Regions from separate parts of the Bacillus silvicola genome, predicted to be linked through region 4. Evidence: riboswitches for the same ligand, from Rfam matches in the RefSeq annotation. Region 4 holds a riboswitch; each other region holds the start of a gene.
The links. Region 4 has a riboswitch for S-adenosylmethionine ahead of ACP6L7_RS12895 (hypothetical protein). Riboswitches for the same ligand answer to the same signal wherever they lie in the genome.

Region 1: another riboswitch for S-adenosylmethionine. It lies ahead of ACP6L7_RS26090 (cyclase family protein); the one in region 4 lies ahead of ACP6L7_RS12895 (hypothetical protein).
Region 2: another riboswitch for S-adenosylmethionine. It lies ahead of ACP6L7_RS05045 (Na+/H+ antiporter NhaC family protein); the one in region 4 lies ahead of ACP6L7_RS12895 (hypothetical protein).
Region 3: another riboswitch for S-adenosylmethionine. It lies ahead of ACP6L7_RS08925 (ECF-type riboflavin transporter substrate-binding protein); the one in region 4 lies ahead of ACP6L7_RS12895 (hypothetical protein).

The regions. Positions count from the first base shown of each region.
Region 1 is NZ_JBNGVC010000013.1:781,610-787,789, forward strand. It holds gene ACP6L7_RS26075 (MFS transporter) at 1-1,017, shown strand, start outside; gene ACP6L7_RS26080 (nucleotidyltransferase domain-containing protein) at 1,132-1,914, opposite strand; gene ACP6L7_RS26085 (PRK06851 family protein) at 2,026-3,135, opposite strand; SAM riboswitch class I at 3,285-3,397, shown strand; gene ACP6L7_RS26090 (cyclase family protein) at 3,483-4,115, shown strand; gene ACP6L7_RS26095 (hypothetical protein) at 4,140-4,523, opposite strand; gene ACP6L7_RS26100 (ATP-binding protein) at 4,753-5,979, opposite strand; partial or broken gene ACP6L7_RS26105 (S-adenosylmethionine decarboxylase related protein) at 6,124-6,180, opposite strand, start outside.
Region 2 is NZ_JBNGVC010000001.1:956,745-962,924, forward strand. It holds gene liaF (cell wall-active antibiotics response protein LiaF) at 1-368, opposite strand, end outside; gene ACP6L7_RS05035 (PspA/IM30 family protein) at 478-1,140, opposite strand; gene ACP6L7_RS05040 (lmo0954 family membrane protein) at 1,186-1,542, opposite strand; gene ACP6L7_RS05045 (Na+/H+ antiporter NhaC family protein) at 1,772-3,088, opposite strand; SAM riboswitch class I at 3,184-3,289, opposite strand; gene ACP6L7_RS05050 (ribonuclease FAU-1 family protein) at 3,410-3,928, opposite strand; gene gltP (glutamate/aspartate:proton symporter GltP) at 3,997-5,271, opposite strand; gene ACP6L7_RS05060 (murein hydrolase activator EnvC family protein) at 5,770-6,180, shown strand, end outside.
Region 3 is NZ_JBNGVC010000002.1:352,873-359,052, forward strand. It holds gene ACP6L7_RS08905 (peptidoglycan D,D-transpeptidase FtsI family protein) at 1-805, shown strand, start outside; gene lepB (signal peptidase I) at 882-1,412, shown strand; gene ACP6L7_RS08915 (macrolide family glycosyltransferase) at 1,666-2,844, shown strand; gene ACP6L7_RS08920 (aspartate/glutamate racemase family protein) at 2,894-3,577, opposite strand; SAM riboswitch class I at 3,729-3,844, shown strand; gene ACP6L7_RS08925 (ECF-type riboflavin transporter substrate-binding protein) at 3,984-4,532, shown strand; gene ACP6L7_RS08930 (ABC transporter ATP-binding protein) at 4,543-6,180, shown strand, end outside.
Region 4 is NZ_JBNGVC010000012.1:202,784-208,963, reverse strand. It holds gene ACP6L7_RS12915 (ABC transporter ATP-binding protein) at 1-468, shown strand, start outside; gene ACP6L7_RS12910 (ECF transporter S component) at 441-1,142, shown strand; partial or broken gene ACP6L7_RS12905 (YwiC-like family protein) at 1,328-2,050, shown strand; gene ACP6L7_RS12900 (hypothetical protein) at 2,081-2,272, opposite strand; SAM riboswitch class I at 2,396-2,494, shown strand; gene ACP6L7_RS12895 (hypothetical protein) at 2,533-2,853, shown strand; gene ACP6L7_RS12890 (SWIM zinc finger family protein) at 3,107-3,496, shown strand; partial or broken gene ACP6L7_RS12885 (NAD(P)H-dependent oxidoreductase) at 3,519-4,012, shown strand; gene ACP6L7_RS12880 (group-specific protein) at 4,009-4,362, shown strand; gene ACP6L7_RS12875 (short-chain fatty acid transporter) at 4,403-5,749, opposite strand.

The sequences.
Region 1 (6,180 bases), on a different contig from region 4:
TGTTTAGCTCTTTTTTCTATCACAATGGGCTTAGCTGCAATTGCTCCTTCTCCTGAATTATTTGGGTTATCTCGATTTATCGGAGGAATCGGATTAGGCGGTGTTATCCCAACGGCTTCAGCACTTACTGTTGAATATTCACCAAAAAAACGGCAATCTTTTATTTACGCTCTTATGTTTACCGGCTATCCTTTAGGTATCGTGTTAGGTGCTATTTTATCCATGTTTATGCTAGAAAATTTCGGATGGAGAATTATGTTTGGCATCGGAATGATTCCGCTACTCCTCATTCCTTTCATTATTCGTTATTTACCTGAGTCCATTCAATTTTTATTATCACGGAATCGACAAGAAGAAGTGAACAAAATTCTTAATCGCTTTCAAATTGAATTCCATGTAAAAGATGAAATTCCTGAAACACCATCTAATATACAAAAGAAAAATGGATTTCTTACGTTATTCTCAAAAGAATACATAAAAGCAACGCTACTTTTTTGGATTACTTATATAATGGGAATGTTTTTAATCTATGGTTTAAATACTTGGCTACCACAGATGATGCGCCAGGCAGGATATCCTCTTGGATCTAGTTTATCATTTCTACTTATGCTAAATATTACTGCAGCTATCGGCGCATTATTTGCCGGGGCAATTGCCGATCGTATAGGAGCAAAAATTGTTATTAGCATCTCCTATCTTATGGCAGCCATATGTATTGGACTGCTAACAATTCAACCATCTGTTACAATCATTTATCTTTTAATTGGTCTTGCTGGAATTGGATCAGTCGGTATTACTCAAATATTAAATGCTTATGTAACACAATACTTCCCATCACATATACGAGCTACCTCCTTAGGATGGGGACTTGGACTTGGCCGAGTTGGTGCGATTGCTGGCCCTATTCTTGTCGGTATTATTATGACAATGCAATATGACTTGGCGTGGAATTTTTACTTATTCTCCTTTGCAGGTCTTATCGCAGCTATATCTGTTTTCTTTATTCCTACAAAATAAAGTGAACCTTTAATCAGTGGTGGGGTGCATCCCCAGCTGATTATTAGCCCACACCAATTAGGCGTTTACGGGCAGTAGGCTCCCACAAATCGTGGGATAGAAAAGAGCATAAATTTATTTGTGCTCTTTTTGGTATACTTCAAACAACATGTTTCTAAATAGTGTATTCAAACTCTCAATATCAATCCCTAACCCCTTTTCAATCCCTTTCACGTATTGCTGATAATAATCAATTTGTTCTTCTAAAAATTGATTTAACACCTGAATTTTCAATCCAACATCTAATTCCGTACCTGCTTTTTTCTTTACTAACAATTTCTCAATCTCATTCAATACACTACGTTCTATAGATAGTTCTGTAATTAATCGGTCAAATTCTACTGGAGGTAATGTCCCTTTCTCTTCTAGCCATTGACAAGCTAAAATAGGACGTAATACATAAAAGTACTTTTTCAACTTTACATTCTCGCCTTGCAAAAATTCACGATAATTTTTTGAAGCCATATGTAAGTAATGATATATCGTTGCCTTTGGATCAAAATTCTTTTCACTCATTTGCTGAAGCTGCTCTGGAAAATTAGAGTTTTTCGAATAAAAAATTGGTGATCGAATCCACTCAAGTAAAGCTGGATTTGACTTCGCGAATAGTTGCAATGCCTTTTTAATATCCCAGCCACTTATATCTAAATCATCACTAATCGGATATTCAATTACATCTCGTTTATCATGAATTGATAAATACCATTCTACTGGATGTATATAAACAAACCTAACATCATAATCACTATCTTTCGATGGAAATCCCCAAGCACGACTCCCTGATTCCACTGCAAATAAAATTTTCACATCATTCTCTTGCTCAATTCTTTCTAGCTCTAATTCAATTTTCCCTCTCATTTCATACCATCCCCATTTTTTGATTATTTCCTTGGAAATTCGACAAATATATTACCAATTTTACTACATACTAAAATAACTGTCAGAAATTTTCTGACAGTTCAATAAATCCTACTTTCTCTTTTCAATTACAGTAGCGGTAATTCGTTCAAACTCTTTTTGAATTTCCTCTTTATATGCATCCACTTTTGAAAAATCCATAGCAGCAATATAAATTCGTTCTAATTTATCACGAACTGATTTCGCTTTTGCCAAGAAAGACATCGCCTCATTCATTTTTGCCTTATATTGAATGGAAACGTCACGAATTTCTTTAGCATATTTTTCATCCGTCCCCGGTGTAACAATAAGAGCGTACATATCTATAATCTCATCACCCACGCGACTTGGAAAATATTCATGTGGTGCGGTACTATCAAAAATTGCAAATCCTAATTCTCTTACAATAACCATATCAAGACTATTCGGATCAAATCCGCAATGATATACTTCAACTTCAAACCCTTTTTCTTCTGCTGCCTGCGCTAACTTTTTGAGCATTGTTGATTTTCCAGAGCCAGGGCGTCCTTTTATAAAATAACGATGTGGTAATCCTTCTGTTAAATTAGGAACGAAATCAACTGCTCCTTTCGGTGTAGCAGCTCCTAAAAACCGATGTTTCACAATCGATTGTTTCCCCTTTTTATCTGTAAATAATTTCTGAATCAATTGATCTGTTAGTCCATTTGCTTTGTTAAAATCAATATTATTAATATATATTTTCTCCCACTCATCGTGTATAACTAATGCCTCTTGAAAACATCCGTAAGCAGATTGGAAAGCCTTGCTCGCTTCTGATACAAATCGTTCAATTTCTAACTTCTGCTTTCTTAATTTATCTGAGTCCCAAGCAACTCCTAAATTAATATACTCTTCCACAACCCCTGGCATTTTAGGCTCAATAACATGCGGTGATGTTCCATCAACAATTCCTACTTTTAATTTTGGGATAATCACTCCATCAACTGACTTATTATCAGAAGAACAATGTAAAAGTTCAATATCATATCCCTTTTCAACCCATTCACGACCTATTGCCTTTATTAAAGAAGATTTCCCAGTTCCTGGACCACCCTTTAAAATAAACAACCTGTCTAGCCCTTTTAAATTCTCTTCGTATAAATTATGAAATCCCCTAGCTGTATTTCCACCAGCATAATAATTCAATACATTACCTGTCACTGCACTCACTCCTTCGCAGCATTCTATTTACATAAGCTACAATATGCGAGCCACCTTATTTGGGTGAATACCTATTTTGTATTGCACTAAAAAAGGAAATGAATTACAATTTAATTATTAAAAAAATCGAAATATTAAAACTGAATATATCTTTATCAAGAGAGGCAGAGGGACCGGCCCTTTGAAGCCCAGCAACCTCAGTTTATACAAACTGAATAGGTGCTAATTCCTGCAAAATGCAATGCATTTTGAAAGATAAAACTTAACCATTGTGTGCAAAACTCATCTTTCTTGATTATGAAAGATGAGTTTTTTATATTTTAAAACATATATTGGAGGTATTTAAAATGAAAGTAATCGACCTATCACAAACATTTGAAAACAATATGTCTCAATTTCCTGGAACACCAAAAATCCAACTAGAAGCAATTACAAACGTTGAAGAGACGGGCTATCAAGTTACAGATTTTCATTCTGTCGTTCATGTAGGTACACATTGCGATGCCCCTGCGCATTTCATTTCAGGTGCAACCACCATTGATCAATTACCCCTAAAACAATTTGTAGGTGAGGCCGTTCTTATCGATGTAACTCATATCCAAGAGAGAAAGTTACCTAAGGAAGTATTGCATAATACCGATATAAAAGAAGATGATATTGTCATTTTCCATTCCAATCTATCTAATAAGTGGAATACAGCAGCTTATGAGAAAGAAGCGTTTTATCTTTCCGAAGAATTAGCTGAAGAACTGGTTCAATTAAAAGTAAAATCAGTCGGTTTAGATTTTATTTCTCCTGATGAGGTAACGACAGAAACATCACCGATTCACCACATATTACTAGGGAATAACATTTACTTAATTGAAAACTTAACAAATCTAGATGCTATTAAAGCGAAACGTTTCTTTTTCTCAGCAGCACCTTTAAAAATTAAAGATAGTGACGGTGCTTTCGCAAGAGCATTCGCTGTTATTTTTTAAACACGCCTACAAAAAAAGCAAAGATCATTTTTGACCTTTGCTTTTATATTTTTTATTTAAGTTTAAAAAGAATTGTTCCACTCTTGGGCGTAACCAAGCTAAATAATCTTTATCTTTCTTCTTTGTACAAGCTATCTCTTCTCCATCCACCATTTCGACCAGCTCTAGCTCTAACAATTGCCTCGTAAATGCTACCATATTTACTTCTTCGGTCGGATACTCTTCTTTTAATTTCTCCTCAATTTCTCCCAATAAAAAACCGTCACGCATCATTGCTAGTGCATCAATCCAAAGTGGCGGCATTTCATATGTTTCTCCTGTAATTGTATCTTTTACAATATAATTCAATTTCTCTTTTCGAAATTGAATCGTGTGTAAACATACAGTCGAATTTAATGTTAATTCCATCATACCACCTCTTTCATAATATCCGCATAGAAAAAAGGATGCGCGTGCACCCCTTCTTTTCTTTTCATAACACTACCGAACCGCTACATGAGCAACCAATCTCATGTCGATATTTTCCTCCATTATAAACGAAGTATTTTATAAAAAAAACCCTTCTTGAAACATTTTATAAAATGTTTATATTTACACAACAAGAACACTTTTCTGAAAAATACTTTCTTCTGTTTCTCTACACTGTCGGTAAATAAATTTCCACCTTCGTTCCCACACCCATACTACTTTGAACGGTGATACTCCCTTGATGTTCTTTAATAATTTTATATGTAATCATTAAACCAAGTCCTGTACCATTCTCCTTTGTTGTGTAAAAAGCCTTTCCAATCTTCTCTAGCTTCTCCTTCTCTATCCCTAAACCTTGATCCTCGACAGAAATACACAAATACCCCTTAGTTTTTTCATATGCCCGAATATGAATGTCCCCACCTTCGGGCATTGATTCTATTCCGTTTTTAATAATATTTAACAACACTTGTTTTAATTGTTTATCATCACCGTTTATAACGGGTAAATTTCCATCTCCTTGCAAATAAACTTTCACCTTATATTGACTCGCATAACTTTCCATTAACTGCACAACATATAAAAGGATTTCCCGTATGTTACACCATTCATAATTTGTTGGTTTCGGTTTTCCTAATAACATCAATTCGCTAACAAAACCGTTGATTCTCTCAATCTCTTGTAGCATTATTTCATAGCTAATCATATCTTCAGGGTTTCTTTCTTTTTGCATTTGCGTAAACCCTTTCAAAGCCGTTAATGGATTTCGGATTTCATGCGCAATTGTTGTAGACATTGTCCCAATTACAGCTAAATTTTCCGTCTCTTTCATATTGTTCATCATTTCAAACACTGTTCTTACATAAGATTGAAATCGTTTTAACAAAGAATGTGAAATAATGAAATAGAATATACATAAGACAAGCGGAATCACAACTTTTAAATCTTGTAATATCAATGTAAAAAGTACATACTTTCCAATTACACTAAAGGAAACTAAATAAAAATATTTTCTGTTCACGAAAACTGGTGCAAATAAAATTAATAACATTTCTACCATACTACCATGTTCAAAAGCTCTATCCGTTCGCAAATAAATCATTAAATTATTAATAAGATTAATGAACATGTACCCAAATAAAAATAAATATTTTATAGAATATACATAGCCTCTTTTTTGAAGATATATTGAAATAGGAAATAATGCTATTACAAATATATATACGCCTATCCCAAGGCTGCCTTTTGGCCAACCTACCGCTGTTCCATTAATGTTCATAGCAGGATATACAAAATAATATATAGCGTCATATAAAAAGAATATAATATAGAATAATAATATAAATACTTTTAAAGCTTCTCTTTCTTCATAAATCAAGCTCTTGTATTTGTTCATATAAAAACTCCTCTTGATCAATACAAAAATGACATTTCACATGTTATCCCCTTAAATTATACGTATGAAATTGCTTTCAGAGCAATATATAACCTTCTAATACTAAAAGGAAGGAGATACAGCTCCTTCCTTTTCAATCACAATTTATATCCACCTTACCCTATCGTGTAGCAATCCATCTGTAAAATTATTATGTCCTAC
Region 2 (6,180 bases), on a different contig from region 4:
GTACGATATATTTGTTTTTCTTCATCTATATATCCCTTTTCTTTAATTTCAACTTTCATTGCTTTTTGCTGATGTCCTTGTTGAATAAGTTGATAACCAATTAAAGCTAAACAAGCAAATACAACAAGTACGAATGCTGCTGATGAAAATAAGAAGAATAAGAATACAATACCACCGACAAATAAAAATACATTCCCTCTTACATAACGATTTTTCTTTCGGTAATGCCTTCCAAACATAATCATAATAAATGCAAAAATTAGACCACCTGGTTCAAAATGTCCGAGTATCATATCAAGAAAAAGACCGAATCCAAATATGATGAGGAGCATCCCCATTAATTGTGTTTTTGAAAAGTGCTTCTTCATTTCAGCTCCCCCCCCCTCTTTGTCACATATACATAGAAGAAAAGGCATTGCTTTCCAACACCTTTTCTTCTATCACTATATCATAAGCCTGTTTTATTATATACTACAATTATTTTGTTACTTCTTTCGTTAACGATACTTCATTTTTCTCTTTCATTTCACGCTCAAGTTTTGCAATTTTCATATCAAATGTATCACGCTCATGCTCTTCATTTATACGAAGCTCTAAGTCACGAATGTGATCTTCAATCTCTTCGAATCGTAAGAACGGATTATTTTCATCCATTTTATGAATAGCAGTATTCATACGGCGGTTTGCATGCGCCATATTTTCACGTGCCATTAATTCCATACGCTTTGCGTTCATTTCTTTTAATTTATTTTTCATTTCTGAAAGACGACGCTCTAACTCATCAATTTGCTCTACAACACCAGCATACATTTCTTCTAAGCGAGTTACTTGCCCTTCATAATACGCTACTTCTTCTAATGCACGTTCATGCAATTGTAATTCGCCTGCTTCTTGTGCGATGATAGCTTGCTTTGATCTTTTATTAACGAAATAACGTGCTTGCTCAAGTTCACGAGCGAAGTTAGATTTTAATGTTTTATGACGCTGAATTAACTTCTCAATTTTTGTTATTTCACGCTCACTATCGCGTAAATATTGGTTTAACATAGCAATTGGATTTTTTCTTTCTTTCTCATCTAACACGTTATGAAAATCAGCTAAAATTGCATCGCGTACACGTCCGAATAAAGATTGTTTCATTATAAATCTTCCTCTCTTCTACTTTATAATTTGATTTATTTTATATTAGTTTTTCATTAACTTGTTCCACTCATCTTCAAAGTTGCTATATGGTTTAGAACTTTCTGGAGCAGAATCAACAACTACATTTTTTTCTTTCTTCCACTCACGGTATCCGTAGTATAAGACTACTAATGCTGCGATACCGATTAATGCTGGGGAATGAGAAAGTGCAATGGACAAACCGATTAAACCAACAATACCCCAAGCTAACTTCCCAAAGAATGATTTAGCTCGCACAAATGATTTATAGCTCCAGTACACAACTCCTGCTCCAATGGCGAATCCTACAATACCAGCAAGACTACCAAGAGCAATTAAAGCCAAAATACCGGCTGCGATAAACGCTAGAAATTGTTTCATCTTGTGCTTGCCTCCCTTCGATTTGATACTCTTATCTTAACTATTTTTTCTTTTTTCCATAACGAGCTTAAGAACCGTTTTGAACTCAGACTTAAGACTGAGTTCAATTCAGCCTTTTGTAAAAACATAAGGTAGGATAGGATAATTCCCTCTTTTATCACGCATAAAAAGCCGTACAGAGAATATTCTCTGTACGGCTTCTGTTACTACGAATAACATCCATATTTAATTATGCTGTTTTATGATACTTTTTCTTTTCCGCCACTTTAGAAAACCTCGGGAAACCAATTAATATAGAAATAATTCCACATACTCCAACCAAAATTGGATAAAATGCGTATGGTAACAATTCAATTGGAGATAACGCGGCAAACCCTGCCGCAGTTAACATTTGAGCACCATACGGAATTAATCCTTGCACACAACATGAGAAAAGATCTAATACACTCGCTGATTTACGTGGATCAATTTCATATTGATCCGCAATGTTCTTCGCAAGAGGACCAGTAAAAATAATTGAAATCGTATTATTCGCTGTACACATATTCGTCATACTCACTAAACCAGCAATACCGAACTCTGCTCCTTTTTTCGAACGAATGTTACGTGTTAAAAGATTCATTAAATATTGAATACCACCATTATATTGGATCAGTTCAACCATACCACCGATTAATATAGCAAGTAATACTAACTCCATCATACCGCCCATTCCAGTCGTTACACTTTTAAAGAAACTTTCTAACGTGTAACTTCCATCTATAAGACCGATAGCACCAGATAATACAGTTCCACCAGTTAACACAATAAGTACATTCCAACCAAGTAACGCTGTAATAAGTACTCCTGCATATGGTAAAATCTTTATCCAGTCAAAACTATGTGCTTTAACTTGTGTATCACTTCCTAAAGTAATTATTACTAATAGAACAATTGTAATAATAGCCGCTGGTAATACAATTAAAAAATTTGTTTTAAACTTATCTTTCATTTCTGTTCCTTGTGAACGAACAGCTGCGATTGTTGTATCTGAAATAAATGATAAATTATCACCAAACATCGCTCCGCCAACAACAGTAGCCATCGCAAGTGCAATTGAGATATCAGTTTGCCCACTAATACCTACAGCAATTGGTGCTAACGCTGCAATTGTTCCCATTGAAGTTCCCATCGCTAATGAAATAAATGCCCCGATAATAAAAATTCCAGCTACGATAAATCCTTGCGGCAAAATAGATAACGCTAAGTTAACTGTAGAATCAACTCCGCCCATTCCTTTAGCTGTTTCAGAAAAAGCACCTGCAAGAACAAAAATTAATACCATAATCATAATATCCGGATTTCCTGCACCTTTAGCGAATCGCTCCACTTTCACATTAAAGCTTTCTTTGTGATTCATCGCTAAAGCGACTCCTACAGCAATTGAGATTGCTATAAGTATCGGCAATTTATAGAAATCACCTGTAATAATTCCAGAACCAATAAATAGCGCCAAAAATATACCAAGTGGTAATAAAGCTAAACCATTTCCTCTCGTTTCTTTCAAAGTACCATCTCTCCCTAGTTTCAACCTTTTTTCTAATGAATAACAAAAGACCTCTTCCAACGAGAAGAGGTCTTATACATCTATAAGAAACGCTCTTCTCATCTTTCAAGCACATGCTTGCTGGATTTGGCACAGCACTCTAAAATCGAGTCCGCTGCCGAGGCATCGTAGGGCCAGTCCCTCCGCCTCTCTTTATAAGAAGGTTTCATATTTATTTTTTAATAATAATTTCTTCCCTAACTTTACTCGCTTACAAAACAAAAGTCAATTATTTTTTGTATAGATTTTTTTGGTAATTATACAAAAATTTGAATACAACAATCATTTTAACTTTTTGATTTCTTCTTCCAATATTGAAATCCAATAAAATTCACTCTTTTTTATTGTAGCTATGATACATTTCGTAGTGTACCAAGCTAACTCATACTCTTCTTTTGTAACATCGCCACTTTTATAAGCATTCTCTAGCTCATCTTCATCCAATACATACATTTTACCATTCGGTAATAACACTACATCTAAATATAAATCATCAAAATAAGGTAAACCACGATCGTCTACTTTAAATTCTTTCGTCACATCGATATAATATTGCACTAATTTTTTTTGATCGTCTAACATAGCTGTAATTGCAAAGTTTTTCCCGTTTATAAAATATTGAATCCATGTATACCCATCACCTGCAATGCAAAGTTCTTTACTATTGTACTCTTTATAACTAGGCTCTCTCACCTTTTTTATGTCTAGTATTCCTAACATTCCCTCTTCTACTTGCTTAACCCTATAATCCTTCTCTATTAGTCGCTTCCACGAAGAACCGTCACCATATTTACGTTTCATTACGTCCGCTCCTCTTCTATATATAGAAAAGCCCCCACATATTATGTGAGAGCTTGTTCATATTATAATTAAGCTGCTTGACCCTTTTCAGATATCTCTTTTAAATAGGCTTGTCCTTTTTCAGCGTCATATTGACCTTCCCACTTAGACATAACTACAGCCGCTAAAGAGTTACCTACAACGTTAACTGCTGTACGAGCCATATCAAGAATACGGTCAATACCTGCAATAAACGCTAAACCTTCAGCTGGAATACCTACTGTACCCAGTGTTGCTAATAATACAACGAATGATACGCCCGGTACACCTGCGATACCTTTTGATGTAACCATTAATACAAGTAATAACGTAATTTGTTGTGTAATGGATAATTCAATACCGTACATTTGCGCTAAGAAAATTGCCGCAATCGCTTGATATAAAGTTGATCCATCTAAGTTAAATGAATAACCTGTTGGAATAACGAAAGATGTAATTGCTTTCGGACAACCGAACTTTTCCATTTTCTCCATAATTTTCGGTAAAACCGTTTCTGAACTTGCTGTAGAATACGCTAAGATCAGCTCGTCTTTTAAAATCTTAAAGAATTGGAAAATATTTATTCCAAAGATTTTCGCTGTAAGTCCTAATACGACTACAACGAAGAATATCATTGCCCCATATACTACAATGAGTAATTTCCCTAATGGAATTAATGAAGCTAATCCGAATGTAGAAACTGTAACACCAATTAATGCAAATACACCAAATGGTGCAAACTTCATAACTTGGTTCGTTACATAAAACATTGCATCTGCTACACCTTGGAAAAATTGTAGAACTGGTTTGCCACGCTCACCAACTGCTGCTACACCTAAACCAAATAATACTGAGAAGAAGATAATAGCCAGCATATCACCTTCAGCTAATGATTTCATAATGTTCGTCGGAACAATATTTACAAACGTATCCGCGAACGAATGACTTTGTACTTGCTCTGTCGTATGTGTATATTTAGAAATATCTGTTTTTGTTAACTTATCCATATCAACGCCTTTTCCAGGTTGGAAAATGTTTGCTATTAATAGACCAACAGCAATTGCAATCGTTGTAATAATTTCAAAGTAAATAATTGTTTTTCCGCCTAGTCGGCCTAACTTCTTAACATCGCCAACACCAGCAACCCCAACAACAATACTTGCTACAACAATCGGTACAACAATCATCTTAATTAATCGGATGAAAATATCACCAATTGGTTGTAAGTACTTCACCACTTCTGGATTGCCAAAGAAAATCGCCCCAACTGCAATACCAAGCGCAAGACCAATTAATATTTGCCATGCAAGTCCTATTCTTTTCATACTTGTTGTAACCCCCTCGATGTGTCACTCTATCTATCCCTCATTCTATCTATATCTATAAAACTAAGAAATTAAGAGTATTACATATTATTCGACAATTCACTACATTTTGTCCCTGTTAAAAATCATAAATCAAAAATTAAAATCTGACAACAAAATAAGTTTGCACGAATGCAAATAATTTTCTTGACAAAAACAAACCCCATGTCAGAAAACCTCACATGAAATCGATTCCTCACTAGTGATTGATAGGTTTTTAAAATACTGTTTCATTATGGAAAACTCCATCATTTCCCATGATTTTAAAAAGAAATATAGAAATTGATATCTTTTTCTATACATTCAAGAATTTTAACTTTATGACAAACACTACGAAAAGATACTAAATTCCGACAAAACTTAGCAAAATTATAAAATTTTCTTTACATTATGATTACAACGATAGACACTCTTCTTCTCATGATATATAACATTCATAGGGAAAGGAGCCAGACAACAATGAAAAAGAAATTTGCAGCGATTAGTGTTTTAGCAGCAGGAACGATTTTTGCTTCCCCGTTACTTTCACCCGTGTACGCTGAAACAAATCAAGATAAATTAACTGACATTCAATCCGAATTAGAAGGCAAACAAAATGACTTACAAAATAAATCAGCTGAGAAAGAACAAATAGAAAAAGAAATCCAAGAATTACAAAAGAAAATCGACGAATTAACTACTTCTATTAATAAAAACGAAGCTGAATTGAACGATACAAAAAAAGAAATTAGCAACACACAGCAAGTTATTACCGAAAAAAAGAAACATATAGAGCAATTACAAACGAATATAGATACACGACAGGAAGTTATTAAACAAAGACTACAATCTATGCAAGAAAAGCCTCGTACGAGTATCATTACAGAAGTA
Region 3 (6,180 bases), on a different contig from region 4:
CCTAAGAGCTTTACAAGTTTCCTCTAACGTTTATATGTTTAACACAGCATTAAAAATTGCCGGTGTGGATTATGTAAAGAACAGTTCACTAGATATTAAACAAGAATACTTTGATAAGATGAGATATTATTTCAGACAATTTGGTTTAGGTGTTCCAACAGGTATTGATTTACCGAATGAAACAGCGGGGCAAATTGGGAGAAAAGATAATCAGCCAGGTTTCTTATTAGACTTTTCTATTGGTCAGTATGATACGTATACACCACTTCAGCTTGCACAATATATTTCAACTATTGCAAATGGCGGGTATCGTATGAAACCACAAATTCTTCAAGAAATTAGAGAACAAACCGTTCAAAAAGATGAGGTCGGTAAAGTAGTACAATCAATAGAACCCGTTGTTTTAAATAGAATTGATATGAAAGAAGAATATATCAATCAAGTAAAAGAAGGCTTTAGGAAAGTATTCCAAGAAGGGGATGGAACGGGAGTAAGGGCGTTCCAAAAAGCACCCTATAAACCAGCTGGAAAAACAGGAACTGCACAGACTGTATACGGTGGAGAAAGTGATATTGGGAGAAATGAGAAAGGCAATCGTAGAGAATGCTATAATTTAACATTAGCAGGATATGCGCCATATGATGATCCAGAAGTAGCATTTTCCGTTGTAGTACCATGGGTTATAAATGATAAGTCTGGTATTAACTCTGATATTGGAAAAGAAGTTTTAGATGCTTATTTTGATTTAAAAAATAAGCGATTAACTGGCGAAGCACCAAAAATAGATGACTCTAAGGAGAATTAAAATATACGAAACGTCTCTGGCATTTATATGAACTAGAGACGTTTTTACATACGAATAGATTAGAAATGAGGTATATATGAAGCAATTGATTCTAAAAGATTGGAGAAAAATATGTAGCTATATTTTAATTATAATAGGAATTATTATTATTAATAAGTCATTTTTATTTTGTATGGTAGAGGGAATTTCGATGCAACCTACTTTGAATGAAAATAATCGCATACTAGTTAATAAGGCTAGTGTTTATTTTTCTTCTTTTCATCATGGTGATGTTGTAATAATAAAAAAAGAAGACGAGCCTACATACTACGTGAAACGAATTATTGGATTACCAGGGGATAACATACAATTAAGAAACGATGTGGTATATATTAACGGTAAAAAGCGAGATGAGTTGTATATACAGTTAGATATGTCACAAGTATCAAATCATTTTTCAAACTTTAGAGAAATGAAAGTTCCCTCGCATAAATTATTTGTATTAGGTGATAATCGAAATCATAGTAAAGATAGTAGGAATACACTTGGACTTATCGATGAGTCACATGTAATAGGTAAAGTGAAAATGGTATATTATCCATTTGATCAAATAAAATGGTTAAAATAATTCTATTAACTATTCACGTTTTATAAAATAATTCATATATTGATAGCATAGGACAAGCAGAAAAGCTTATCCTAACCTCACAGAACACTCCTTATCACAGTTAGGCATCTACTTATGTAGATGCCTTTTCCGATGACTGATAATTATTTATCAACCTAAAGTAGTAAGCATATTGGGACTATTAGAGGAAGATTGCTTGTAATAATAACAGTACGATTAATAAGAACATTGAATTGTAAGGAGTGAGAAATACGTGTTGAATATTTTAATAATTAATTTTCCTGCAGAGGGACATGTAAATCCTACATTAAGTTTAGTAAAGGCCTTTACTGAAAGAGGAGATAACGTACACTATATTACAACGGAAAACTTTAAGGAAAGGCTTGAAGTTTTGGGGGCTATTGTACATACTCATCCGGATTTATTAAAGGAGATTTCTATTGATAATGAAACTTCATATGGATTAAAATCTTTCTTTCATGTACATGTTCAAACTTCTTTATATATATTAGAAATTACGAAAGAATTATGTAAAAGCATAAATTTTGATTTCGTAGTTTATGATATATTTGGTGCCGGAGAGTTAGTAAAGGAATATTTACAAGTTCCAGGCATAGTTTCCTCTCCTATATTTTTAATTCCACCAGAATTATTGGAAACCTTGCCTTTTCATCCAAATGCAGAAATACAATTCCAACCCGATGAACTCTCTGAAAAGTTACTGTATCAAATGGAACATGAATTTGGAGTAAAGCCCAAAAATAATCTTCAATTTATGCATAATAAGGGAGATATTAGTCTCGTGTATACAAGTCGTTATTTTCAACCTAATAGCGATTCGTTCGGAGAAAACAATGTTTTTATTGGACCGAGTATTATAAAGCGCAAAACAAATGCAAAGTTTCCACTTGAATTGCTTTCAAAAAAGAAAGTTATTTATATTTCAATGGGAACACTTCTTGAAGGGCTCGAACCATTTTTTAATACTTGTATTGATGCTTTTTCAAATTTCGAAGGGATTGTAGTAATGGCGATCGGTGATAGAAATGATATTTCAAAAATTAAGCAAGCACCAGACAACTTTATTATAGCCCCTTACGTACCTCAATCAGAAATATTAAGTGAAGCAGATGTTTTTATTACACATGGTGGAATGAATAGTGTGCACGATGCAATTTATTACAATGTCCCATTTGTGATAATACCACATGATAAAGATCAACCTATGATAGCGCAAAGATTAACTGAGCTTGAGGCAGCACATAGATTATTGAAAGAGCATGTTAATGTGCAAACTTTAAAAGAGGCGGTAACAGATGTTCTTTCAAATAAAAAGTATAAACATGGCATTCGAAAACTGAATGAAAGTTTTTTAGAGTGTGGCGGTTCCAAAAGAGCCATTGCAGTTATTGATGCTCTTTTAAATAAATAGTTCGGACAATATAAAAGCATAGAGGATCTACCTTTATGCTTTTATATTATTATCCAGCAAATTGTACAGCAGTATTTGCATGTAAAAAAGCAGTATCAAAAACAGGAACAGTAAGGTCATTTTGGGAAATAAGCAATGGTATTTCAGTACAGCCTAGTAATATACCTTCCGCACCGTTTTGAATTAATGAATTGGTAATTTGTATTAGTTTCTCTCTTGAAGTTCCTGAAATAATGCCTCTACTTAATTCGTTTAATATGACGTGATGGATAAAAGTTCTTTCTTCGTCATTTGGGATAATTGTCTCAATGTTATATTTTGCTAGTCTTGATGTATAGAAATCTTGTTCCATCGTTTGTTTTGTTCCTAATAGTCCGATACGTTTTATATTCTGTTCTACCATTTCTTTAGCACTTACATCACCGATATGAAGAAGTGGGATTGATATTGCTTGTTCTACTTCCTCAGCAAATAAATGGACCGTATTTGAACACATTAGTAAACATTCCGCCCCGGACTTTTCAACCTTTTTAGCAACTGTGACTAATTTGTTTTTCACTTCTTCATATTGATGGTTTTGTAATAAAGTAGTTACTTCTCCAAAATCCATACTATATAAAACTAGCTTCGCATTTTGATCGTATTGAGAGAGTGTTAGAGTATTAATATGTTTATAGTATAGTGATGTAGATTCCCAGCTTAACCCACCAATTAAACCAATTACTTTCATCATACATTCCCCCCTGTAACAATTTTGAATTTATTATTTCATAATTCCGATAAGAATACAATGATTTGAATGCACTATTTAATAAAAAATAAAAATAATTAGAAAAGTGTTGAAATTTATCTTTCTTAGTGCCATAATACGAATTACAAATTAATACTTATCCAGAGAGGTAGAGGGAACGGCCCTATGAAGCCTCAGCAACCCCTATGTAATTACATAGGAAGGTGCTAATTCCGCAGAGGACATTATGTGTCTTTTGAAAGATAAGGGGATTCTTGTACGTGAAAGAAAATGACCTCTTATTTAAGAGGTCATTTTTTGTTGTATAGAAAGGAAGTGTCGATGCATAATTTATTTTCAAAAGAAATATAGAGTATTAAAAGTTGAATAATACGAGAGGGGAATTGTAATGAACAAATTAACGACAAAGCTAGTAGTAGCTATTGGAATTGGAGCAGCTTTATACGGGGTATTAGGGCTTTGGGGATTTTCTATCGCACCGAATACATTTATTAAACCCGCATTGGCTATTTTAACAGTTTTTGGAGCGTTATTTGGCCCGGTAGCAGGACTTTTAATAGGACTCATCGGTCATACCGTTACAGATACGATCGCTGGTTGGGGTATTTGGTGGGGATGGGTTATTAGTTCAGGTATTATTGGTTTTGCAATGGGACTCATACAAAAAAGAGTTGGTTTTAGTGTAAAACATGGAACGTATAATAACCGTGATATTTCTTATTTTGCAATTGCAGGGTTAATTGGTATTGTCATTGCTATTATATTTGCTGGAGCATTCGATATTATTGGGATGGGAGAACCGTTTGACAAAATAGTTATACAAGTACTAGGCGCAACAATTGCAGACGTTATCGTATTTTTAGTTCTTGGCTTACCAATCACGATCGGATTAGCGAAATCAAATAAGAAACATACACATTTAAAAATTGAAAAGTAGGGATGAATACATGCAACCAATTATTTCTTTTGAACAATTTACCTTTCAATATAGGCATGCCATGCAGCCTACTTTAAAAAATATTACATTTCAAATATATCCTGGGGAAAAGGTACTTATCGCTGGACGAAGTGGTTCAGGTAAGTCAACATTAGCGCATTGTATAAATGGGCTAATCCCATTTTCTTACGAAGGGATAAGTACCGGTAACATTTTAATAGCTGGAAAGGACCCGAGAAAAGGTAGTGTTTTTGAACAGAGTAAACACGTAGGGACAATATTACAAGATCAAGATTCACAATTTATAGGTCTTACTGTCGAAGAGGATGTAGCATTTGCATTAGAAAACGATTGTGTAAATCAAATAGAAATGAGAAAGATTGTTACGGATTCTTTAAACAAGGTAAGCATGCAGGACTTTCATACACAAAGTCCACATGAATTATCAGGAGGCCAAAAACAGACAGTCTCTCTTGCAGGTCTGCTAACGACAAATACAGATATATTATTATTTGATGAACCGTTAGCTAATTTGGATCCTGCATGTAGTTTGAATACAATAGAACTTATTAAAAATATACATGAGAAATATAATAAAACAATTGTAATTATTGAACATCGAATAGAAGAAATTTTAAACCTTGATTTAGATAAAATTATTTTAATAGACGAGGGAGAAGTTATTGCCATTGGTTCACCGGATAGTATTTTAAATTCTAATATATTACCAAATATCGGACTAAGAGAACCTATTTATATAGAGGCGCTAAAGAAATTAAATTTTGACAGTAATAATGTTAGGGTATTTCCAATTGAAAATCTTCGTAATGCAGGCGTTCATAGCCTATTAAAAAACTGGATGCAGAAGCAAGTTTCATCAAAAAATAAATATATTAAAAAAGCTTTATGCAAGATAGAAAATTTATCATTTACGTACAATAACAAACATACAGCCTTAGAAGATATCAACCTTTCAATAGGAGAGGGAGAAATAGTAGCGTTATTGGGTCATAATGGAGCAGGGAAATCGACATTAGCTCATACTCTTATAGGAATAAATAAAACAAAGAATGGGAGAATAACATTCGATGGAGAAAATATTAATTCTTGGTCTATTCGTAAACGCGGGGAAGTTATTTCTTACGTTATGCAAAATCCAAATCAAATGATTACACAGCCTACTGTTTTAGAAGAGGTTTCATATTCATTAAAATTAAAAAAGGTTTCTAAAGATGAGATTGAGACAAGAGTCGAAAAAGCTTTAAGAATTTGTGGATTATATCCATTTCGTAACTGGCCAATTCAGGCATTAAGCTATGGACAAAAAAAGAGGCTTACTATTGCATCTGTACTTATAACAAACCCAAAAATTATTGTATTAGATGAACCGACAGCTGGACAAGATTATTACCATTACAAACAGTTTATGTCGTTTATTAGAAAATTGGCTGGAAGGGGCATATCCTTTATTATTATCACACACGATATGAATCTTGCTTTAGAATATGCAGATCGAGCGGTAGTTCTGCATGAAGGGAAAATTATTGCGGACAATACTGTATCTGCTGTTTTAGGGGATCAAGAAATGTTACAAAGAGCTAATCTACGGGAGATTTCATTAATAAAACTAGCTAAATTAAGCGGAATT
Region 4 (6,180 bases):
TTATATGGTGAAGAGGGAAAAGTAATAGCAGAAGAAATGTTGAAAAAGTTCTGGTTAGATTCACTTAAAGAGCGCCATCCACATGATTGTAGCGGCGGAGAGCAGCAATTACTAGCATTATGTACAACGTTATTATCAAAGCCAACTTTATTATTACTCGATGAGCCGACAAAGGGACTAGATCCATGGAAAAAGGAAAGAGTAGGAGAGCTGTTTAAACAGTTGCAAAAAGAAGGTACAACAATTGTAATGGCAACGCATGATATTGAATTTGCAGCAAAATATGTAGATCAATGCATGATGTTATTTGATGGGAAAGTTATTATGAATGATGCACCGAAAGAGTTCTTTAGTGGTAACTTCTTTTATACAACATCTATTAATCGATTCATCCGTAAAGAGTTACCGTTTGCATTAACGTGGGAGGATGTGTACGAAGCGTGTCCAAACGATATGTTGCATTCATAATTTGTATTTTTATAGTAATAATAGGCACATTACTCTTTACTACACTTATCATGGACGGTTATTACATGTTAAGTAGTTTGTTTTTATTAGCTATCATTATGTTACCTTTCTATATCCGTTTTGAAAGGAAGGCGTTTGTTTCACGTGAAATTGTTATCGTTGCTGTGTTAGCGGCGATCGCAGCAGTTAGCCGGGTACCATTTTCGATATTACCGAGTGTACAACCGACTTCGTTTGTTATTATCGTTTCTGCAATTGTATTTGGGAGCGAAACTGGCTTTATGATTGGGGCAACGGCAGCTATCGTGTCTAACATCTTTTTAGGTCAAGGTCCGTGGACGCCGTGGCAAATGTTCTCTTGGGGTATGATTGGTTTTATAGCGGGATTACTCCGAAATACATTTTTGATGAAAAAACTGTGGGGAAGACTGTTGTACGGATTCGTCGTTGGATTTTTATTTGGTTGGATTATGAATTTCTGGGGTCTTCTCGGTTTTATACAGGAAGCAACGTGGGAAACAGTTATTGCTTACTATGTCGCAAGTTTTTCTTTCGATCTTAGCCATGCGATATCGAATGTTATTTTCCTTCTGTTATTTAGCACTTCATGGATTACGATCCTCACAAGATTTAAAAAGAAATATGGTATATTAGATGAGCATAAGGTGACATAGAAAAGCATACTCATATAAGGTAGGGTCGCGACTTACATATTCGTTTGCCTCTTTCATGCTTCTTACATATTGTAAGGAGCATTTTTTTATTGTCAAAAAATAGATCCAATATAAGTCAGCTATTATATAAAAATATTTGTATAATATTAGGTGAGAATTATTTTCAAAGAGGAGGTGTATAGTTAATGAAGTTAGTTATTCCGAAGCAGCACGGTGCATGGGCCATGCTTGTTATACCATTTCTATTAAGTGTCATACTTGGGAACCCTACTTTCTATCATATCCCACTGTTTTTAGCGTGGTTCTTTATCTATTTAGCTACGTATCCATTTCTCATGTACATAAGGCAAAGACGAAAAAAAGAATTGCTACACAATGCAATGGTGTATTCTATTATTGCACTCGTATTTGGGATGATTTCTTTATTATATGAATGGCGGATTCTTTTATTCGCAGTATTAATGATTCCATTGTTTATTGTAAATATGTATTACACTCGTCAAAAAAATGAACGAGCATTACTCAATGATATTTGTGCGATTATAGTGTTTTGTATAGGTGGTTTAATAAGTTATTATTTTTCAATGAAGCAAATCGATAAAACCGCAGTATTCATTGCGCTTATTTCATTTTTGTATTTTTTAGGAAGTACGTTTTATGTGAAAACAATGATTCGTGAGAAAAATAATCCGAAGTATCGTCTCATATCTTGGGGGTATCATATTGTATTGACGGTAATTGTATTTGCTATCCATCCATGGTGTTCTCTTATATTCGTACCAAGTGTCATTTGAGCAATTATATTGTATGGCAAAAAAATTTCTACATTAAAAGTAGGGGTTTTAGAAATTGTTAATTCTGTATATTTTTTAATCATAACGGCAATAATAATGAAGTATGCCATTTGAAAAAACTTCCCATCTATTGATGGGAAGTTTTCAATCTTTTTCTAAAATGTGAACGGTATAATCACATCTTTGCAATGCTTGCTCTACGGCGTAAAGGGATTGTTCAATACGTGCGCGATTAAAATCTTTTTCAACTGTTTGTAGTGCTTCTTCTAAACAATGTTTTGCTTCTTTTAATGATTGAAAAGAATCTTGTACATATCCGCGGGCGTTTTGATACATTTCATAGTCCTCCTTTTTTACTCATATACATGTAGTATGAACACTGAGGAGAAAAATATAATTTGTTATATTTATTTGACAATTAAAATGAAATTACGTATAGTTTATTATAAAGTGAATATTTTCTTATCCAGAGAGGTGGAGGGACTGGCCCGATGAAACCCAGCAACCGCGATGCAGGTGCTAATTCCAGCAGAACATTTTTGTTCTGGGAGATAAGACGAAGATATACGTAACTTCTTCTTATCGGAGAGGTTTTTTTGTTGCAAAAAAACCGATTACGAAAACATATAATAAGAAGAAAGGGGTTGCGAAGTACTGTGACACTCGAAAAATACGTAAAACTGCGTAGTACAGTTTATGAATATATGATAGAGCAAGATAAGCCAATATCATTGTTAGATATTCAAGAACATATCGTTTCGCATCATGAAGGAAAATTCACGAAAAAAATGTTACATCAATTTTATTTATCAAGACTATTAGATGAACTCAAACTGGATGGGAAAATTACTTTAGCTGATGATGAATATCGCTATGCTGAAAAAGGGGTATTTTATAAAGCGGGAAAAGGGAGCTAGGCTCTCTTTTTTTTGAAGTATGTAGTGTAAAAGACTGCTAAAGCAGCCTGATACAAGGGAATGGTGTTGAGTGTGTAGTGTCAAAGATTGAATGTGCCTGAAAGAGGCACTTCATTATCGGCTGCAAATAAAAGAGACACCTTCGCCGAATAGGTGTCAGTCGTTTTGTCACGTAGACTCGCTACTTGACAGTAATTAGAATAACATGCGGGGTTTTTGAAGTCAAAAGGGAATTAAAGGAAGGAGTGTTGTTATGTACGCTTACTTATTAAAAGATATAACGAAATGGATTCCCAAGTACATTATAGATAAAGGTTATGAATATTATGAAGAGGGACATGTAGAAGATGTTGACATACACGATAAGAAAGTATTTGCTTTTGTTACTGGGAATGCAGGGAATTATGAAGTGATTATTGATCTAGAAGATTTTACAGAAAGTAGCTGTGAGTGTCCATATGAGAATTTTTGTAAGCATATGGCGGCAGTTGTTTATGATATTCAAGGTGCTGGTGAGAGTACGGTTAAAGAGAAACTGAACGGTCTAGAAAAAGAAGAGTTACTAACAGTATTAAATCGTTTGTTACAAAGTTCGAAAAATGTACAAATCGTAGAGAAGATGTTAAAGAAGGGGAAACGTTAACTATAGAGGGAGTTGTTTTGTAGTGAACGTACTAATTATATACGCTCATCTAATCCTTCAAGCTTTAACGGGGCAATTTTAGAGCGTGTGCAAAAAGGACTACAGAAGACAAATCATTCTGTTACGGTACTTGATTTATATAAGGAACAATTTGATCCAGTACTTGTATTTAATGAAGAGAAAAAAAGACGGGATTTACTATATGAAGAAGAGACGAAGCGATATAGAGAATTAGTGAAAGCAGCGGATACTCTTCTTTTCATATATCCGATATGGTGGTGGGGCATGCCTGCTATTTTAAAAGGATTTATCGATCGTATTTTTGTAGCTGGATTTGCTTATAAATATGAAGGAGCCCTGCCGAAAGGTTTATTGAAAGGAAAGAAAGCATGGGTTATTAATACGTTAGACTCACCGTTATGGTACGTGGCACTATTATATCGATCAGCGGATTGGATTATGATGAAGCGAGAAAAGTGGTTATTACAAATAGAAGAAAAGGCTCATACATTATGACTGAACTTGATCGTATTATAAAGTGTTGCAATTGTGATGACGAACTTTTTCGGACGTATATTACGTGTTTACTTCAATTGAAGAAGTGTAGCGAAGCGTTTCAACAAGTTCAAATACAATTAAGAAATGATTATTTAATAAGAGGGATTTGTGAAAGAGAAGTGGATGAGGTAGTACGAGGAAGTAAAGAATATGAAATACATTTTCTTCCTAAAGTATTACAGTGGAATTTCTTGAGGGAAAATCCACATTTGATTGAAAAAATATGTGAAGATTTTTTTGCATTTGAGGCATTAAATCTTACGGAGATAGAGTGGAAGATGATTATAAATTGCATGGGAAATAAATGAATTATTATGTAAAAAAGCTAGTATAAAACTAGCTTTTTGTTTAAATAAATAAGAAACACAGACTAATGATAAATCCTGCATAAAGTAAATTAACAACACAAAATCCCATAATATCACGAGCGCCTAAACCAGCTATTGCTAATGCCGGTAATGCCCAGAAAGGTTGAATTAAATTTGTCCAAGCATCGCCCCATGCAATGGCCATCGCTGTTTTCGCAGCAGGTACACCAAGTTCAGCGCCAGCTGGAATCATAATTGGTGCTTGCACTGCCCATTGACCGCCTCCAGAAGGAACGAAAATATTAACAATTCCAGCACTTAAAAATGTAAAGAGCGGGAAAGTAGTTTCATTTGAAATGCTAATAAAGAAAGTAGAAATAGCTCCTCCAAGCGAAAGCCCTTCACTATTTACTCCAATCATCATGCCCATAATTCCAGCATAGAACGGAAACTGAAGTAAAATACCAGAAGCGCTCTTTGTTGAGTCAGAGAAAGCGCGAATATATTGAATCGGAGTACGGTGGAAAATAAGACCCGCAATCAATAACATAAAAATAACGATATCAAGTGTAAGGTTAAAGCCTTTCGTACTAAAATAGTTAAAAATATAAATAAGACCTAATAGCCCGATGCAAAGTGTAATAATCATACTATTTTCCATTTTTTCAGCGAATGTTTTTTGCTCTACTTCTTGAGCTGCAGCTTCTTCACGGAATACACTTGGATCCACTGTAATCGTATGTTTTTCATCTGGATGCATTGCTTTATTAATGAGAGGCATCGTAATTAAAAAGATAATGACTGGAACGAGAGCGTATGGTGAGAATAACGTTTCTGTTATTGGAATCGCTTCTTTAATACTTCCAGCCGTCGTTTTGATTAAAGTTTCGCCGCCTGTTGCTAACGTAAGAGGGATAGAAGCAGAAAGGCCTGCATGCCAAATGAGAAATCCGGAGTAAGAAGAAGCGATTGCTAACCTATAATCTAATCCGTCTAACTGTCTTGCCACTTCTTTTGCATATAAAACAGAGACAACAATACCAAATCCCCAGTTTATGTATGCTCCTAGTAAACTTACAATTGAAATTGCGATAATACCTTGGCCGTTCGTTTTCGGTAGTTTCGCTGCTTTCGTTAACCCTTTTTTAATAAGTGGGGCATTTGCTAAAGCAGATCCTGTCACGAGTACAAGAGCCATTTGCATAGAAAAGGCGAGAAGTCCCCAAATGCCATTGCCCCAGTGCGTGATCATTTCTACCGGTGTTTGGTGCGTGGCAAACATGCCGAAGAAGATAACGAAAACAGTTAATAAACATGATAAAATAAACGGTTCTGGCAAGAAACGTTGCACAAGGGCAACACATCCATTTGTAAACGAACGAAACAAAATAGATCAACCTCCTTATGTATGTTTATCCCGCTATTTACGGGCTAATAATCAGTGGGGGATGAACAAACCCCCCACTGATTAAAGTTTCACTGTATTACAATATTCGAGGTTGTTTGAGTAACATCCTTTAATGTATAGAAAATTCAGTTATTAAAGATAGTTGTCATAATGTCTAGGTAGATTGATATTTTATATTGAAATGTTATTTCATTTTGAACTGAAATTGAAAAGAATGCTCTATATACAAGGGAAGAGGTGGTCATAGACGAATATGACCATCAAATTACAGGTGACCCCGCTATTTGCGGGCAGTAAAACTCCCACCTCGAAATTCGGCGAATGCTAGGAAGTTAGGTGGGAGATAACTGCCCGTAAACGCCCGATTGGTGCGGGCTAATAATCAGTGGGGGATGAACAAAACCCCCACT